DNA from 4 places in the Shewanella sp. GD03713 genome. Region 1 is predicted to be linked to each of the others. Evidence: predicted binding sites of a transcription regulator. Region 1 holds the regulator's gene; each other region holds the start of a gene.
The links. The regulator sigma-54, encoded in region 1, starts transcription at its own class of promoters, with help from an activator protein. The targets are predictions, from matches to a motif close to GTTGGCACGNNNNTNGNNT.
Positions count from the first base shown of each region.

Region 2: a site for sigma-54 is predicted at 2,043-2,061, ahead of N5E87_RS06665 (flagellar hook-length control protein FliK). Genes of this name have one in related genera too.
Region 3: a site for sigma-54 is predicted at 1,772-1,790, ahead of N5E87_RS14540 (BON domain-containing protein). Genes of this name have one in related genera too.
Region 4: a site for sigma-54 is predicted at 2,091-2,109, ahead of glnA (glutamate--ammonia ligase). Genes of this name have one in related genera too.

Region 1 covers NZ_JAOCIW010000001.1:769,937-773,441, forward strand. The annotation lists gene rapZ (RNase adapter RapZ) at 1-820, opposite strand, end outside; gene ptsN (PTS IIA-like nitrogen regulatory protein PtsN) at 817-1,260, opposite strand; gene hpf (ribosome hibernation promoting factor) at 1,263-1,550, opposite strand; gene N5E87_RS03450 (RNA polymerase factor sigma-54) at 1,579-3,054, opposite strand; gene lptB (LPS export ABC transporter ATP-binding protein) at 3,160-3,505, opposite strand, start outside.
Region 2 covers NZ_JAOCIW010000001.1:1,487,049-1,490,553, forward strand. The annotation lists gene fliH (flagellar assembly protein FliH) at 1-224, shown strand, start outside; gene fliI (flagellar protein export ATPase FliI) at 193-1,530, shown strand; gene fliJ (flagellar export protein FliJ) at 1,542-1,988, shown strand; gene N5E87_RS06665 (flagellar hook-length control protein FliK) at 2,148-3,505, shown strand, end outside.
Region 3 covers NZ_JAOCIW010000001.1:3,294,452-3,297,956, reverse strand. The annotation lists gene N5E87_RS14550 (hypothetical protein) at 1-499, shown strand, start outside; gene N5E87_RS14545 (DUF3224 domain-containing protein) at 624-1,040, shown strand; gene N5E87_RS14540 (BON domain-containing protein) at 1,189-1,737, opposite strand; gene N5E87_RS14535 (hypothetical protein) at 1,841-2,002, opposite strand; gene N5E87_RS14530 (hypothetical protein) at 2,010-2,474, opposite strand; gene N5E87_RS14525 (sigma-54 dependent transcriptional regulator) at 2,728-3,505, shown strand, end outside.
Region 4 covers NZ_JAOCIW010000001.1:326,711-330,215, forward strand. The annotation lists gene glnA (glutamate--ammonia ligase) at 597-2,006, opposite strand; gene typA (translational GTPase TypA) at 2,993-3,505, shown strand, end outside.

The sequences.
Region 1 (3,505 bases):
CATTCACTTTGTGTTTGCCGTTGCTAAAGCGTTTAGCCAGTTGTTCGGCCACGTAAACCGATCTGTGCTGACCGCCGGTACAGCCGATGGCGATGGTCAGATAGCTGCGGTTATTACGCTCTAAGTGGGGCAACCAAGTTTCGAGTAAATTCTCGATTTGCCAGATGAACTTATTGACCAGCGGCTGGCGATTTAAAAACTCGGCAACGGGTTCATCTAAGCCGGTAAGGGGGCGCAGCTCGGGTTCCCAATGGGGATTGGGTAAAAAGCGCACATCAAACATAAAGTCGGCTTCGGTTGGCATACCATGCTTAAAACCGAAGGACTCGAAGTTGATCACCAGTTCCTTATCGACACTGCCAAGCAGGATTTGCCGCACTTGGTCGCTGAGTTCATAGATATTCAGATTCGAGGTATCTATGTAGTGATCCATCTGCTGTGACAGGGGCTCGAGCAATTTGCCTTCAAGCTTGATGGCTTCTTGCAGTGATACTCGGCTCTTAGATAAGGGATGTAAGCGCCGAGTCTCGCTGTAGCGCTTTAACAGTACTTTATCGCTGGAATTTAAGAAGAAGCTGGTAAGTTCAGTGCCCTCTGGCAGGCTTGCGAGCTGTTTGACGAGTACCTTGTCTTGCTCCGGCAGGTTACGCACGTCGACGCTGATGGCGACGAGATCGTTACTGCCCTTGAGCTGTTCGAGTAAGCTGCCAATCAGCGGCAACGGAAGATTATCGACACAATAATAGCCGAGATCTTCAAGCACTCTTAGTGCGACCGATTTGCCTGAGCCTGAGCGCCCTGACACTATGACCAGTTTCATCCAGTGATTACCTGATAGAGTTCCGTTTCATCATGCGTCTTGCGCAATTGCTTCAATATTTGTTTGTCGCTGAGCTTTTCAGCCATGCAGGACAAAGTGCTTAAGTGCTGTTGACATTGGTCAGCAGGCACCAGCAGCGCAAATAAAATGTCGACAGGTTGTTTATCGATAGCATCAAAGGCTATCGGCTCCTCACATTTCACCAATATGGCTATGGGTTGTGTTATATCGGTTAATCGACCATGTGGAATGGCGATGCCGTTACCTATACCTGTGCTCCCCATCTTTTCGCGCGCCACTAGGCTTTCGAAGATCTCTTGAGATGAGAGGGTGGGGTACTGGGCAGCGGCTAAGTCGCTGATAAGTTCCAGTACCTTTTTCTTACTGCCCGGAGTGGCGCAGGTCGTGCATTCCGGCCGCAGTATGGTACGAAGTTCCATTGCTAGTGTTTTGTTAACTTCTCTTTGTGTTTAATAACCTGACGATCAAGCTTGTCGATCAGGACGTCTATGGCAGCATACATATCTGCATGCTCTGAAGTCGCGAAGACTTCACCACCGGTGAGGTTGATTCTCGCTTCGGCAATTTGTTGCATTTTCTCAACATTGAGCACAACGTGCACATTATTGATCTGTTCGAAATGACGTTCAAGTTTTGAAAACTTTTCCTCAACATAAGCCCGTAACGATTCAGTAATCTCGATATGGTGTCCACTCAGGTTTATTTGCATATAAACGTCCTCCGATTTCCACTTTAGGCTATAAACTTTTACGCTGATTGGAAGGGGGAATAAGCATCGCTTCTCTGTACTTCGCAATGGTTCTGCGCGCAACGTTAATTCCCTGTTCTGCCAGAAGCTGTGCCATCTTGCTGTCGCTTAATGGTTTTTTCTGGTTTTCCGCTGCAACCAGTTTCTTAATGAAGGCTCTGATTGCCGTGGATGAGCACTCACCGCCATCATCAGTCCCGACGTGGCTTGAGAAGAAATATTTTAGTTCAAAAAGTCCCTTTGGGGTATGCATGTATTTTTGCGTCGTCACCCGTGAAATGGTGGACTCATGCATCTCTACCGCCTCAGCGATATCGTTCAGGACCATAGGTTTCATGGCTTCTTCACCGTATTCGAAGAAACCCTGTTGATATTGCACTATGCAGTTTGCCACCTTGAGCAGTGTTTCGTTACGGCTTTCAAGACTTTTGATAAACCACTTGGCCTCTTGCAGATGCCCGCGGATAAATTGGCTATCGGCTTGGCTTTTGGTGCTGCGCGCCATGGCTGCATATTGCTGATTAACATTGATTTTTGGCATGCAATCTGGATTTAACTCGACCACCCAGCGACCGTTTTTCTTCGATACCGACACATCGGGGATGACATATTCTTCATCAACAGGGGTGATGAGCAAACCGGGGCGAGGGTTTAAGGTTTGGATCAGCGCTATGCTGTCCCTTAACTCGTCCTCTTTAAGTTTGGTCTTACGCATCAACAACCTAAAGTCGCGGGCGGCGATCAGATCTAAATGATCTTTGATCAACATGCGGGCGTTTTCGAGGTGTGGGGTATCCGGCGAAAAATGGGAGAGTTGGATAAGCAGACATTCGCTTAAATCCCTTGCGGCGACACCAACGGGATCGAAGTGTTGAATACGCTTGAGTACGGCTTCGACCTCATCCAGTTCTATCTCAGGATTGCCCATGGCCTCGAGGATATCTTCAGTACTTTGAGTGAGATAACCTTGATCGTCGATGGCATCAATAATCGCGGTGGCGATGGCTAAATCGGTTTCAGAGAAGGGCGTGAGGTTTTTTTGCCATTCTAAATGTTCGTACAGGCCTTCACTGGTTTCCCCTTGGAAGGGCATGTCATCTTCACGGCTGGCGCCAGAACCTGAGTTTGGCGAGGCGGTAAAGACTTCATCCCAAGTGGTGTCCATGGGCAGTTCTTCGGGCAGGGATTCTTTGGTCAACGACTCGGCAATGTCCACAGTGGAATTGTCTTGTTCCTGTGGCTGGGCCGTCGTTTCGCTAAAGTCGGTATCGGCGATATCTTGCTTACGTTCGGTAGGCGCGTCGAATTGCTCCTCTTCCAGCTCGAGAAGAGGATTAGAGTCTAAGGCTTGCTGGATCTCTTGCTGCAGTTCCAATGACGACAATTGCAACAGACGAATGGCCTGTTGAAGTTGTGGCGTCATGGTTAACTGTTGACCCAGTTTGAGCTGGAGTGACGCTTTCATGTTACCGCTGATCCCTACGTTATTATTTTGAATTTAGGCCGCTTGTTATCATATTGATGGCGCTTATAAGCCAAAATTCAAGGCTAATTGGCTCTGTTTAAGTAACTATAGCCTGAATTGTTCACCTAAGTACACAGCCCTAACTTGCTGATTGTCTAAGATCTCTGCGGGAGTTCCTTCGGCAATCAGGTTTCCGTGACTAACAATGTAGGCATGTTCACAGACGTCTAAGGTTTCGCGCACATTGTGGTCTGTGATCAGTACCCCAAGGCCTCGGCTCTTGAGTTGTTCGATGATTTTCTTGATATCGATAACCGAAATCGGGTCGACACCGGCGAAGGGTTCATCGAGCAGAATAAACTTAGGATTGGCCGCTAAGGCGCGGGCAATTTCGACGCGGCGACGTTCACCGCCCGATAACGACATGCCTTGGCTATCTCGGATATGGGTG
Region 2 (3,505 bases), 720 kb from region 1:
TGTCCTCGCGCATCGATGCGGTGTTTGAGTCATTACGTAATCAACAGTTCCATTTGAGTCATCAGCAGCAACAACGGCAAGCGGTCCTCGATGAGGAAAACGCCGCAAAAGTGCTATCGGGTGCTGAGCTAGGTGACGAGGCGCAGAGCACCGAGTCCCTGAGTACAGAGTCGCAAGCTGATGGAGAGCAAGATGCAAAATCGCCGCCATCAACTGCTGAATAAACTGAATCATTGCATCGACAAAGTCCCGCCATTTCGAGCCGTCGCCAGTGGTCAACTTGTGCGCGTGGTAGGTTTAACCTTAGAGGCGAGTGGTTGCCGTGCGCCCGTGGGCAGCCTGTGCTCTATCGAAACCATGGCTGGAGAGTTGATTGCCGAAGTCGTCGGTTTTGACGATGAACTGCTGTACCTTATGCCGATTGAGGAATTACGCGGCGTGTTACCCGGCGCCCGTGTCGTCCCCCTCGGTGAGCAAGCGGGGCTGAGTGTGGGCTTATCCCTATTGGGACGCGTGCTCGATGGTAATGGTGTGCCGTTAGACGGTCTTGGCGCGTTATCGACCGAACAGCAGGCGCCAAGGCACAGTAACGCCATCAACCCACTTTCTCGCCGTGCGATTACCGAACCACTCGATGTGGGTGTGCGCGCCATCAATGCCATGCTCACCGTTGGTAAGGGCCAACGTATGGGCCTATTTGCAGGCTCGGGTGTGGGTAAGAGTGTGCTGTTAGGGATGATGACACGGGGCACGACAGCTGACATCATTGTGGTGGGACTCGTCGGGGAGCGTGGCCGCGAAGTTAAAGAATTTATTGAAGAAATCCTCGGTGAAAAGGGCAGAGCACGCTCTGTTGTGGTGGCGGCGCCCGCCGATACCTCACCCTTGATGCGCCTTCGCGCCTGTGAAACTTCGACTCGTATCGCTGAGTATTTTCGTGATTTAGGCTATAACGTATTGTTATTAATGGATAGTCTGACTCGTTACGCCCAAGCGCAGCGTGAGATTGCTCTGGCCGTAGGTGAACCGCCGGCAACTAAAGGTTATCCGCCTTCGGTATTTGCTAAATTGCCACGCTTGGTTGAGCGGGCGGGTAATGGTGGGCCTGGACAAGGTTCTATCACCGCATTTTATACTGTGCTGACCGAGGGCGACGATCAACAGGATCCGATTGCCGATGCTTCTCGGGCGATCCTCGATGGACATATTGTGCTTTCACGCTCGCTGGCGGATTCTGGGCATTATCCCGCAATCGATATTGAGGCTTCGATCAGCCGTGTGGCCCCAATGGTGATTTCGAGCGAGCACTTAGAAGCCATGCGCCGCGTCAAGCAGACTTATTCCCTCTACCAACAGAATAAGGATCTGATTTCGATTGGTGCCTATGCCCAAGGCAGCGATCCGCGAATCGATAACGCTATACGCCTGCAACCTGCGATGAATGCCTTTTTACGGCAGACCATGCGTGATGCCTTTAGTTTTGCCGATAGCCAAGTCATGCTTGGGCAACTCGCGGCACAATGTAAATAATCGAGACTGTTATGGCGAATGCCGATCCCCTCTTACTTGTGTTGAAATTAGCCCTCGATGCAGAGGAGCAGGCCGCACTGCTGCTAAAGTCGGCGCAACTAGAGTGTCAAAAGCGCCAAAATCAGTTGGATGCACTCAACAATTATCGCTTGGACTATATGAAGCAGATGCAGTCCCAGCAGGGCCAAGCCATTAGCGCTAGCCATTATCACCAATTCCATCGTTTTATTCGGCAAATCGATGAGGCCATTGCCCAGCAAAATCGTGTGGTCGCCGATGGTGAGAAGCAGAAAAACTATCGTCAGCAACATTGGCTTGACAAGCAAAAGAAACGCAAGGCGGTTGAACTGCTCTTGGATAATAAAGAGAAAAAACGCCAAGCTCTTGAGTTGAAAAAAGAGCAAAAGATGACCGATGAATTTGCCTCTCAGCAGTTTTTTCGCCGCAATAAACCCTAACCCAAGCTCGCCATTGTGCGTATAAGCTGTTTCTTCTAAATGTAACCCTCACTTATTGGCACTTTATTTGCTTGCTTTACACCAGAGATGGCTATAGCCGCATAAATTGACGTTTGCCCACACGTTTTTATGTCTTCGGGTGAATGTTTAGGAGCTGATATGCAACAAATGAACAATATCCTATTAGCGTCAAGCGCGAAAAATAGCGCTAGCTCAAGTAAAGCATTGACTCAAGATACTAATAGTGAAGACTTTTCTGCAGCGTTGGCTTCAGTCACATCCGTATCTTCCCCCTCGACTAAAACCTCTGTGTCTCAGGATGTGGCCGTCAAATCTGCCAAAGCGGAAGCCAGCACTGATGATACCAAAACTGATGATGAAGCCGATATCAACTTGATTTTCGCCCAGATTGGTATGGCAAATGAGATGAAGAAAGCGGCAGCGCCGGGCGAGTCTTTGCCGCTTGAGGCTGATATCACGGCAACGGATGATGCCGATGCCGACTCATCCTCGTTATTAGTCGATGATCAATCTCAGACCGACAGCTCTATTGTTGACGGTACTTTTTCCGATGAAATGGCTAAGTTCGCTCAGTCCACTAACACTGGCCTTGGCGATAACAAACTGAAGGTTAGTACTGAATCAGAAGACTCTGGGGCTGTCGCTCCAAAGGTGGCCGGACAAAATACTGCGCAAGCCGCCGCACAGTTATTACAACAGCAAGCCTCACAACAGAACGCCGTTGATGCTGAAAGTGTAGAACAACCGATTCAAGCTGCTGATGTCACTGATACTGAGAGTGTAGAGCCACAGATTCCAGCTGCTGATGTCGATGCTTTGGTTGCGGCCGTAACTGTTGCGGAAGCGGATAGTCAAGGCACCTCTGTTGATGAGCCGCATTTGATTGATGATGCAGCGTTACTTACAGGTCTGCGCAGCGAAAAGTTCGTTAAACCGCCCGAAAATAATATTTTACCCATTGAGGGTGAGCCCGTATTAGGGGGAAAAGAGCTTGGTACCGCAGAAATTGGCGCTAAGGCGATAAATGTGTCGACGCAGCCAGCAGATAAAGCTCTTGCACCCCAAGGTATGGGATCCCAAGTCATTGATAATCAAACACCAATCAAAGCGGCCAATGCCTCTGTGAGTGATGTATTAACGACGAATGCGGCAACAGCCGCGAATACTAACGATCTTAATACCTTAGGCACTAATGTAGCGACTAATGTCTCTGCTGCCACCGCCATCGATTCGAGTCTTACTGCTGACACCCCATCCCGCGCCGAGATTTCCGCAGGCTTTTTGCTAAAAGACGCTAAGTTAGCGGTTACTCTCGATGCACAGCAAGATAGTAGGGTTGCTGCTTTAAGTTCAGGTAGTGAAGAGGCGGGCAGCGAGTTTAAGCCTGTGGAATTTAAAGCGGTATCTTCACTGCATTCTTTGACAACGCCGGTAACCCAGCGTCAAGATATTCCTCAAGTGCAGCTTTCCTTGCGCCAAGGTGTAGAAACTCAAAA
Region 3 (3,505 bases), 2.5 Mb from region 1:
GCCCGATAGTCAACTGCCAGTGGTATTGACGCACTTTATTAAAATCAAGCAAACGGAATTTGCGCTGGGGGATTATCAACAAGGTGAAGAAAAGGGGCGGGTATTGCTGGATTATATGCGGATTACGCCGCTTAATTTTGACCCCGCATTAGAGCCTGATACCCAAAGCGATGCGCCATTGCAGGACGATCCTAAGCAGCAAACCATGCCCTTTGTGGCGCCTTATATCGTCACGAACCAAGGTTCGGGGGTATTTTGGTACCTTGGCTTGTTTAGCTTAGATTATGCTCAAAATCGATTAGTGCACTTAGGCAGTGTGTTTATTGGCGATCGCATCGAAGTCGATAATATCGAGCCTGTGTATCCCTTTGAAGCGCCGTATAAAGTTGCGATTACCTACCGCGATAGGGCGGCGGGCCAACCTATGGCAGAGGAGCCTAAGGTGGCGAAAACCCTTGAAGTCGGTGTGAGTGAATCGGAAATTAAAGCACTGCATTAGGTTTATATCTGGGCTTATGCTAAGTTAATTTTACCTCAGCTACGGCTGAGGTATTTATTTCACCTAGCGGCTGGGAAAGCTAAGGTTTTGGCATAAAGCATAAAATTAAAACAAGGAGCGAGTCATGGAAATGACCAAAGTCACGGGCAAATTTGATGTTAAGCTCAATCCAGAGAGTGCCTATGCCACAGGTGTTGGCGGGGTGAACTTGGGCAGAATGACCTTAGATAAAAGCTTTTATGGTGAGCTTGAAGCCCGCAGCCAAGGCGAAATGCTCAGTGCCATGACAGCGGTAAAAGGCTCGGCAGGTTACGTGGCGATAGAGCAAGTCGTGGGTAAACTGTGCGGTAGACAAGGCAGTTTTGTGTTGCAACATTTTGGCATTATGACCGATGGGCAAAACCGCTTACACCTTGAGGTTGTCCCCCATTCTGGCGCGGGTGAACTGGTGGGGTTATATGGCACTATGGCGATAAGCATCGAAAATGGCCAACATTTTTATGAATTTAGCTTCTGCCTCGAACAGGAAGCCGAAGCCTAAGGCATGATGAACATAACATCGCGGCAATAAAACAAAACCAGCCGAAGCTGGTTTTGTGGTTTTTGCCCGAGTGACTAATACCAACAGCTGAGTTACCAACAGCTGAGTTACCAAGGGTTGAATTAGCAAGGGCTGAATGTCAGGGCCATTATGAGGTTTTGACTTTGATTTTATCGACGACCTTTTTCACATCATCGGTATTTTTAGCAATGGTCAGGGCTAATTGACGCTCGGCATCGCTAGCCACTTCACCCTGTAAGGTCACTACGCCATCGGCAACATCGACGTTAATTTGGGTGCCCGATACGTCGGTCGAGAACAACAGACGGGTTTTTACGACCGTTGCGACCTTAGAGTCGGTTAAGGTCTTCACCACCTCATTGGTGCCTTCGTCTTCTTTCATCACGGTTAACTTGTTATCGACCCCTTTTACACCATCTAAGCTTTTGATGAGCTCAGCGGCGAGCGCCTTATCGACACTGCTCTCCACTTGACCGGTTAAGGTGACATGGCCGTTTTTCACGTCGGTCATAATGTCAAAGGAGTTGAGGTTAGTATTGAGCAACAAAGTCGTTTCGGCCTTGCCATCTAGCCAAGCATCTTTGGCATCGTCTTTCCAATCCTGTGCGGCGGCCACATTTAAACTGATAGAACCGACAAGTAAGGTGGTTAAGGCTAAAGTTGTCGTGTTTTTCATAATGATATCCTCCGTTGTTATCTCGAAGGAACTAAAGCGTGAATCGTGCCAATGTTTTTATCCTACTGATTTTAAATATGATTAATTGGATTTGCGACCTGTTTTAGGTGTTTAGCTCAATCGGCAAATCGGCGCTTTTTACCGACAAAATGTAAATATTACCGAGGGTGATTAAGCGGTTTGGCTTAAGTGGGATAGGCGTTAAGAATCGATAGATCGCAGGCAACAAAAACGCGGCTAAGTTGGCCGCGTTATTGGATGGCATTGCTGTCTTACAGGGCTTGGCTACGCAGGTGTAGGGTATCCAAATGGATTTGTAGCCAGGCAATATCCTCGGCCAATTGGCTGATTAACCTTGGGTGATTGGCCTTTTTAATTAACTGTTTGAGGTGATTAAGGCGCTGACGCTCAAGCTCGCAGAGTACGGCGAGGGCATCGGCGAGTTGCTGTTTAATAAGTAAAGCATCGACATCGGCATAGGGCCGAGTCTGTGATGGCGGCACCGAATGCTGGCCCATTTGTTGTAATGATTGGGTGAGCAATTGCTTAAATCGCGCCAGCATCCCTTGATACGTCTTGATTTGGGCAATAAAAATGCGTTTTAGGCTGTAGTCATCGACAGTTGTATTGGCCCGAGTATAAAAATCCACGCCGGTTTGGGTCAGCTCGATTAACTCATTAACCAGCTTAATATCGGCGCTCAACTCGGTCTGATGTTGCGCAACATTAGACGTCATAACGACCTCCTGTGGTAGTTTGGGCTGCTCCGCCGACACGGATTGCCCAACATTTTATGGAAATTTCAGTTTCATTCAGCTTCTATGCATATTTCGTTCACTTTTTAATGATAAGTTAATGTATTGATTTAACTGATGATATTTATCCATTGTCGCCAGTGCCTCGCTTATTATCGGCAACTCTTACCGTTGAGATTGTTAAAATTTCACGGCTGGCATACAGTGGTGCTTCATTCACAGGGAGTGGCACAAGATGATCCGACCAACGCTTTTCTATCATCTACAGGACTTCGAGACCGAGCAGGCATTAGTACAGCTCGAGGGCGCGCAGACCTACAACAAGCTACGCAGTACCGATGATTTATCTTGGATTAGTCAGCTGGAGGCCAATCGTATCGATGTGGCGATCATTGAGCTGCCCCGTCTAAGCCGTGAAGATTATTTAGCCTTACTCGAGTCCAGCGCCATTGCGGATGTGGAGTTTATTTTTCTCTCCGATGGCCTGCCGAATCCTCACCTCGATAAACTCTTGTCCAAATACGCGGGCTACCATTTCCGTAAGCCCATCGATATGTCGTTGCTGTGCGAAACCTTAGCGGATTTTGCCCAGCATTTGGTTGCCAATACTTCGACGCGCATTCGTCCCTTTGCCAGCGAATTAGACCAATATGGTCTGCTGGTGGGCTCCTCATTACCTATGCACCGTTTGTATCGCACTATCCGCCGCGTGTCGGCCGCCGAGAGCAATGTGTTGATTATCGGCGAGAGTGGCGCGGGTAAAGAACTGGTCGCCAATACCATTCACTTAGCCAGCCCGCGGGTGAATAAGCCCTATATTGCGATTAACTGCGGCGCCTTGAGCCCAGAATTAGTTGATAGTGAACTCTTCGGCCATGTAAAAGGTTCTTTTACCGGCGCGAATCGTGATCATCAAGGGGTATTTGAGCAGGCCGAAGGTGGCACCTTATTCCTCGATGAAGTCACCGAAATGCCCCTAGAGCATCAAGTTAAGCTGTTAAGAGTGCTCGAAA
Region 4 (3,505 bases), 440 kb from region 1:
ATTCACCCCAAAAGCACACCAGCTAAATACTCGTTTGCAAAATCCTGACTATCCGGTAGTCTGGTTTTAGTGTGCTACATTTTGTGTCTCAAACTGAGACACAAAAGATTGTAAAGCGCCTTTAACCCTTACCATTACTGAACAGATTCCGCTGCGAGGAGTCGGCTTATCGGCCCGATAGACTTAGGCATAGTATTCTCCATCAAAAACAATAGGTACATGAGAAGCCAAAAGGACTGCACTGTGGTGCCTTTCCTCGCGACCCAGAAAGCGTTTTTAATGGGTTGTATTCAATGCGCTAACTGAATATGAATAGGGAGTATTCCGTTTTTGGCTCCAAAAAAGACGCATTATTATAGTTGTAATCGAGAATAGTTCTTAATTGGATTTACAAAGCCTTTACTTTTTTATGCACCCCAAATCACGAGGCGACAACAAATGGACAGATAACAACGAGAGGTCGGAGTGTATGCGTGTAGAGGTGTTGAATAGGCAGGGGAATAATTGGGAATCACTGTGCGATAGAGACAAAACAGCCCCGACAGAAGACCGTCGGGGCTGGTAGATGTTGTGCAGCTAATTGATGCCGTTAGCCATTACAGGCTGTAGTACATCTCGAACTCTAATGGGTGAGTTGTACGGCTTACACGCTCAGCTTCTGCAGATTTCAGTGCAATGTAAGATTGGATGAAATCTTCGCTGAATACACCGCCGCGAGTTAAGAACTCGTGGTCAGCTTGCAGGTTTTCAAGCGCATTTTCTAATGAAGTCGCTACTTGTGGGATTTCAGCCGCTTCTTCAGCTGGCAGATCGTACAAGTCTTTATCCATAGCTTCGCCTGGATGGATCTTGTTTTGGATACCATCGATACCCGCCATCAGCAGCGCTGCGAAACCTAAGTATGGGTTTGCATGTGGATCTGGGAAGCGAGTTTCGATACGACGGCCTTTAGGGCTTGGTACCACTGGAATACGGATTGAAGCGCTGCGGTTACGTGCTGAGTAAGCTAACATCACTGGTGCTTCGAAGTGTGGTACTAAACGCTTGTAAGAGTTAGTGCTTGGGTTAGTGAAAGCGTTCAGCGCGCGAGCGTGCTTGATGATACCACCGATGTAGTACAGTGCAGTTTCACTTAAACCAGCGTATTTGTCGCCTGCGAACAGGTTCACACCGTCTTTAGACAGAGATTGGTGAACGTGCATACCGCTACCGTTGTCGCCAACGATTGGCTTAGGCATGAAAGTCGCAGTCTTACCATAGGCGTGAGCCATGTTGTGTACTACGTACTTCAGAATTTGGATTTCGTCCGCTTTCTTAGTCAGAGTGTTGAAGCGAGTTGCGATTTCGTTTTGACCCGCAGTCGCCACTTCGTGGTGGTGAGCTTCAACGACTTGCCCCATTTCTTCGAGCACTAAACACATAGCGCTACGTAAGTCTTGTGATGAGTCAACAGGAGCAACTGGGAAGTAACCGCCTTTCACGAATGGACGGTGACCAGTGTTACCACCTTCGTAGCTAGTGCCAGAGTTCCATGCCGCTTCTTTAGCGTCGATTTTCACGAAACAACCAGACATGTCAGTACCGAAACGTACGTCGTCGAACAGGAAGAATTCTGGTTCTGGTCCAACTAATACAGTGTCAGCGATACCGGTAGAGCGTAAGTATTCTTCCGCTTTTTTCGCGATAGAACGTGGGTCGCGGTCATAACCAGTCATAGTGCCTGGCTCGAGAATGTCACAGCGGATCAGGGCAGTGGTTTCTTCGGTGAATGGGTCTAATACAAACGTGGTTGGGTCTGGCATCAGCACCATGTCTGATTCGTTAATGCCTTTCCAGCCAGCGATTGACGAACCGTCAAACATTTTGCCGTCTTCGAAGAAATCAGCGTCTACCTGATGAGCAGGGATAGATACGTGCTGCTCTTTACCTTTGGTGTCGGTAAAACGTAAATCAACAAACTTAACTTCTAATTCTTCAAGTTGCTTTAAAACTGATTCAACTGACATTCTCAAGTCTCCGGTAGGGTAAAGGGATGTCCCTTCTATAATCTTTTAACTCAAGTCGCGCTTGAGCCAAACTTACAAGCTATATAGCGATATCTATGCCAACAATTTAAGGTGTTGATAATCAAAGGCTATATATTTTAGTGCACAACAATTCACTTCGTGTTGCACTATGTTGGTGCGTTTGCATGTGGCATTTTGGTGCATTAATCCATTTTGGTGCGCACCGTCACAACACCATTTTAGTGCAAGCAACTTGAGCGCAATCTCGCAACGCCCATTTATCCCAAACTCGTCGGCCTATTAAGCTCAGAGGCAAGCCAGATTGGTATCTCAATTCTGGCTTTTGACAAGATTCGAAACCAAACAAAGCACAACGAATTTAGCACATTAGTGAGGCGAGATAACCGTGCAAGCTCACTATTTCAATCGCCCGCAATAATGTCACAAAACTGTGGCAACCTAAGCTGTTTTTCGCGGGGCGGTTATAGCTGGTTATATTGAGTAATGCTTAATTATCAAGTAATTAATTTCGTTGTTCGCAATGTGGGATAGAGTTTATTGAAACAGAGGCCAAAGGCATCCGCAGAAACCGCTAACTGGTGCCTGCTGCGCTTATTTTTATGGCTCACTCTGGCGCATCACGGCTTGATGGCGTGGATTGACTATACTTATGGCGGCTTTGGGCCGAGCGATAAAAGTAGGACTGAGTGAAAAACAGTGAATTCAGCTGCTTAGCTTAGTTGATGACAAGATAAACTGGTGAATCGCCTGCGCATTAACGGTGCATTTAGGCTATTTGACTCGGGCAAGAGAGTACCTTTTGAGCACTGTGCTCAAAAAATTGTTTTATAAGTGTTCAAAAATAATCCTGTGCGGCGAGGCCGCTCTGGAGTAGAATGTCACGCTTTTTTATGGCGACTCAACGTAGATTGCTATAACGAATATTGAAATATCCCTATTTTTGTTTGATGGTAAGAGGTTTATCCGTGCTAGAGAATTTACGTAACATCGCCATTATTGCGCACGTTGACCATGGCAAAACGACCCTGGTTGACAAGCTGCTGTCGCAATCAGGAACCCTTGCAACCCGGGGAGAAGCTACTGAGCGGGTGATGGACTCCAACGATCTTGAAAAGGAACGTGGGATCACGATTCTGGCAAAGAATACTGCCATCAAGTGGAACGACTACCGCATTAACATCGTAGACACCCCAGGCCACGCCGACTTCGGTGGTGAGGTTGAGCGCGTACTGTCTATGGTGGACTCAGTATTACTGCTGGTTGACGCCGTTGACGGTCCAATGCCACAGACTCGCTTCGTAACCAAGAAAGCGTTCGCACAAGGCTTAAAGCCAATCGTTGTTATCAACAAGATTGACCGTCCTGGTGCGCGCCCTGATTGGGTTATCGACCAAGTATTCGACCTGTTCGACAACTTAGGTGCGACTGACGAGCAATTAGATTTCCCTGTTGTTTACGCTTCTGCGTTAAACGGCTTC